Regions from separate parts of the Acerihabitans sp. TG2 genome, predicted to be linked through region 1. Evidence: predicted binding sites of a transcription regulator. Region 1 holds the regulator's gene; the other holds the start of a gene.

Region 1 (2,207 bases):
CATGCCCCGCACCGCCAATGAAATGTTTCATTTGCGAGATGCCGCACCGGTTAAAAAAGATGAACTGGAGAGCGGGGATTTAGTATTTTTCCATATTTCCAATCGTGGTGCCGCGGATCATGTTGGTGTTTATTTGGGCAATGGGAAGTTTATCCAGTCGCCGCGCACCGGAAGCGACATTCGCATCAGCTACTTAAACGAAGACTATTGGCAGGATCACTATGTTGGCGCGCGGCGCGTAGTGACCCCCAAAACGATCCGTTAAGGCTCGATTGCATTACTATAAATGATGGGAGTGACGCGCGCAGTCAAGGCATTTGGAAAAGGGAAGAGGCGAGGGACAAACCACTATAGCGTTGAAAAAAGGAGCCATGGCTCCTTTTTTATTTGCACATAGAGTCAGTTCATGACGGCAGTAAAGCTGAACGCCATAATAACAAAAAGTGAAAATATTGTGGTCGCTAATGATATTTTGAAATCGCTGTTCATAATGGCTCCTTAACATGTTGCTGGCCTATCAGCCGCGGCGTCCGGCAGATAATGACGCAATAGCGTTATCACGCATGATCTGCGAGCGGCGCTGCCAGTCGATGGCAGATGTCTGCCTAACGCGATTCTGGCACATTTATGATTGAAATGCTTGTCGCTTCACAGCCATGCGCAACATTTAACACTTTCACTTTGTCGCCGAATCAAGGAAAATTACCGGTTCTTTCTTATTGTGTCGTAAAGTGCTTGCGCCTTCGACAGTCATTCATTCAGGGCGTTTAGGAGTATTTAAAGCATGGCAACCATCAAAGATGTGGCGAAACGCGCTAACGTATCGACGACCACCGTCTCACACGTCATTAATAAAACCCGTTTCGTCGCGGAGGAAACAAAAATTGCCGTGTTGGACGCGATAAAATACCTGCATTACTCCCCGAGCGCTGTGGCGCGAAGTTTGAAGGTCAACCGCACCAAATCCATTGGCCTCTTGGCCAGTACCAGCGAAGCGCCCTACTTTGCCGAAATCATCGAGGCAATAGAGCACCAGTGTTTCGCTCAAGGATATACACTGATTTTATGCAACTCACATAACGATCTGGATAAACAGCGTGCCTATTTGGCTATGCTGGCGCAAAAACGCATCGACGGTTTATTGGTGATGTGCGCCGAATATCCCGAAGCACTGTTGGATATGCTCGAAGAGTACCGTCATATTCCTATGGTGGTAATGGATTGGGGCGAAGCGCGTCGCGATTTTACCGATACCATCATTGATAACGCCTTCGCCGGTGGATACTTGGCAACCCAATATTTACTCAAACGCGGGCATCGCGCCATTGGCGCCATACCCGGACAATTGGCGCGCAATACTGGCGGCGGGCGTCACCGTGGTTATCTCCATGCGATGGAACAAGCCGGAATACCTGTTGAGACACGCTGGGTGGTACAAGGTGATTTTGAACCTGAATCGGGTTACCGCGCGATGAAACAGATCCTGGCGCAAGCACAACGCCCCACCGCCGTATTTTGTGGTGGAGATATCATGGCGATGGGCGCCTTGTGCGCCATCAATGAACTAGGCTTAAGCGTACCGGACGATATCTCGATTATCGGTTATGATAATGTGCGCAATTCGTGCTTTTTTTCTCCCGCACTGACCACTATCCATCAGCCAAAACAGGAACTGGGAGAAGCTGCGCTGACCATGCTACTCGATCGCATTATCAGTAAAAGAGAAGATGCTAAATGCATCGAAGTCCATCCTCAACTGATTGAACGGCGCTCGGTTGCCGATGGCCCTTGCCTCTCCTAACGTTACCTCTACACCCCACCCACCGGCGCCATCATTCTCACCGGGCGCCGTGTCATTAGCGAACGAATCGCGGCTAATATGGCACAGCTGATACGCGGTATTGTCATTTGGCTTTTGTTCCCAACACGCAATAGTTCAGCATGGAAATCATTAAGTTATATCACAAAATACATTGCAGTCTTAACTATTGTCTAAACTCAAATGCAGGCTTATACTTAATATCGTTAACAATTATAACGAGTTGTCTAGTAACTTTTATTACAAAAATGTTGTGTTTGCCGCATGGCATCACCCTTTTTATAAAGCCCCCAGCGATAAACCAATCTTAGGCTTGCTTTATATTCCGCTGTTGTTGATGGCGGAACTTCAGACACCACGGTAAATCGTGGATTCTTATAAAGGCCCG
Region 2 (2,207 bases), on a different contig from region 1:
ATAATCGGCCTGGCCGGTTTCCACCTGATGAATAATGTCAGTAAATTTCTGGCAGCCGCATTCCACGGTGTGATCAAAATAACGTGCGCCATATTGACGGGCAGCCAAATGGGAATAAGACCCCTTGGGCCCAAGAAAGGCAATCCGCGCCGAACGCTCCAGGTTTTGGTTAAGATCCGTCTGGAGTAAGGCCTGTTGAGTCAACACCGAATCTTCAATGATCAACTGAAACAGCCGGGTAATATAAAAACCATCCAGATTCAGTTTATTGCCTTCGGTCACCAGATGTTCGAGTAAATCCCGCTCGCGCGCTTTATCGCGAATGGGACGATGAGTGGTCAATTTACTGCGTGCCACGTCCAGCGCCAGTTCACGTCGCTCTGCCAGCAGGGTCAATATTTTATTATCCAGCGCGCTGATGCGCTCACGCAGCGCGAATAGTGGGTTTTCATTCATGTTCTTATCACCTGTCAAACTGTCATAAAAAAAGCCTCCTGGGGTCAGGAGGCTTTTTTGTTCGTCTTCGTATTCTTTCTCGTATGACGACCGGCCTCCCATTCAGGGGAAGATAAAAAAGAAGGCGAAGAAAAACGTATTACTATGCATGATGCCAGCTTTCGGTCGTATGAGAAGGTTACAGTAACCGTTGCCTTTTCACTCTGTCAATAGAAAACGCGCCGTTATGGCGCGTTATGCTTGCTGTTGGTATCCCGGGAGGTGGGTCAGTCTTGGCCCGCCGTCCTCTAGATGCCAAGCGGATTATTCAGTAGCCAGGTTATTTGACGTCTTGACACATTCGTCGGCGCGCCTGGCTTCACCCTTGTGCTGAACCTTATTGAGCTGGCGTTCCAGCTTGGTGATCAGCTCATTGATGGCGGCGTACATATCCTGATGACTGGCGCTAGCGACTAATTGGCCGTTTGGTGTACTAAGCGTAGCGTCAGCCACAAAACCCTGCGGTTGCTTGGAGAGGATAATATGCGGATTTATCAGCTGGGTCTGCCACTTGGCAAGTTTTTCCAGACGTTCTTCGACATGTTGGCGAATGGCTGGAGTGATTTCCATTTGCTTGCTGGTAATATTGATGATCATATCACTACCTCTCTTGTCGTTTACGTAACTTAAGCATACCCCCTGTTGGACGAAAAAGTGTGAGTCCAATCACTTTTATTTGGGGGTTGAGGGGGCGATCACAGGTTTGTGAGCATCCTATAAGAAAGGGGGCTCATCGCTTGAGAGTTAACACCGGATGGTGCATTATCGACTGGATAACCTTGGCGCACATTGGGGTTGAGTGACCGGCTAAACCTGTTACTGTCGAGGTTTACGCATTTGTGATTACACCAGTTTTTACCCTCCTTTTAGTCTAGTCGGCTCCCTTCAATCCAGACAAAAAAAACGGCAGCCTAAGCTACCGTTATGACGAGGTGAGAACCTTGCGACTTAATCCGACGACACTGGGTTGGCGGTAATGATTTTCGCCACTTTATCGGCTTGGCCCTGAAGCTGCAATTGCTGGTAGGCATTTTCCATCAATGGCAGCGCCTCGCGGGTGGCCTGTGCATCAGGGAAATTGCGCAGCATTTGTTCAACCCGGTTAACGACGGCAACATACGCGCCGCGCTTGGTATAAAACTCGACAACCGAAAGCTCATACTTGGCTAGCCGATCCTTGAGATAAACCAGACGTTTTGCGGCATCCGTGGCATACTGGCTGTTAGGATAACCGCTGACTAACTGCGTAAAATCACGGAAGGCCGCGCGGGCATGCTGAGGGTCACGGTCGGAACGATCCACACCGAAGAAGCCCTGCAATGCGCTGTCATCCAGTGCCATATCTGTAAGACCACGCATATAAAGAACATAATCGACGTTTGGATGTGTTGGATTCAGACGCAGGAAACGATCGATTGAGGCTTGGGCTAAAATGAGATCCGCCGATTTATAATAGGCATAAATCAAATCAAGCTGGACCTGCTGCGCATAGGGACCGAATGGATAGCGGTTATCCAGAGCTTCCAGTTCCTTAATGGCTCCTTTATAGTCACCATCCTGCAATTTTAGCTGGGCGGACGCATAAATCTCGGAGGGCGGATTATCGGGAACGGCATCCTTGGAACTGGAGCAACCGACCAGCATCAGGCTCAATGTGGCTGCTGCCACCAGATATTTCATACGCATCATGACGTTTTGCTTATCCTCAGAGT

The links. Region 1 encodes PurR, which represses purine synthesis genes. Its sites were predicted from a motif close to CANGCAAACGTTTGCNTG; they were not measured.
Region 2: raiA (ribosome-associated translation inhibitor RaiA) is a predicted target of PurR. The motif match lies at 1,141-1,158, and genes of this name have one in related genera.

Annotation. Positions count from the first base shown of each region.
Region 1 is NZ_JAYGJO010000010.1:111,330-113,536, reverse strand. It holds gene SJI19_RS11250 (C40 family peptidase) at 1-265, shown strand, start outside; gene SJI19_RS24850 (YnhF family membrane protein) at 400-489, opposite strand; gene purR (HTH-type transcriptional repressor PurR) at 785-1,801, shown strand.
Region 2 is NZ_JAYGJO010000027.1:4,842-7,048, reverse strand. It holds gene pheA (bifunctional chorismate mutase/prephenate dehydratase) at 1-456, opposite strand, end outside; Phe leader region at 481-607, opposite strand; gene raiA (ribosome-associated translation inhibitor RaiA) at 760-1,092, opposite strand; gene bamD (outer membrane protein assembly factor BamD) at 1,444-2,184, opposite strand.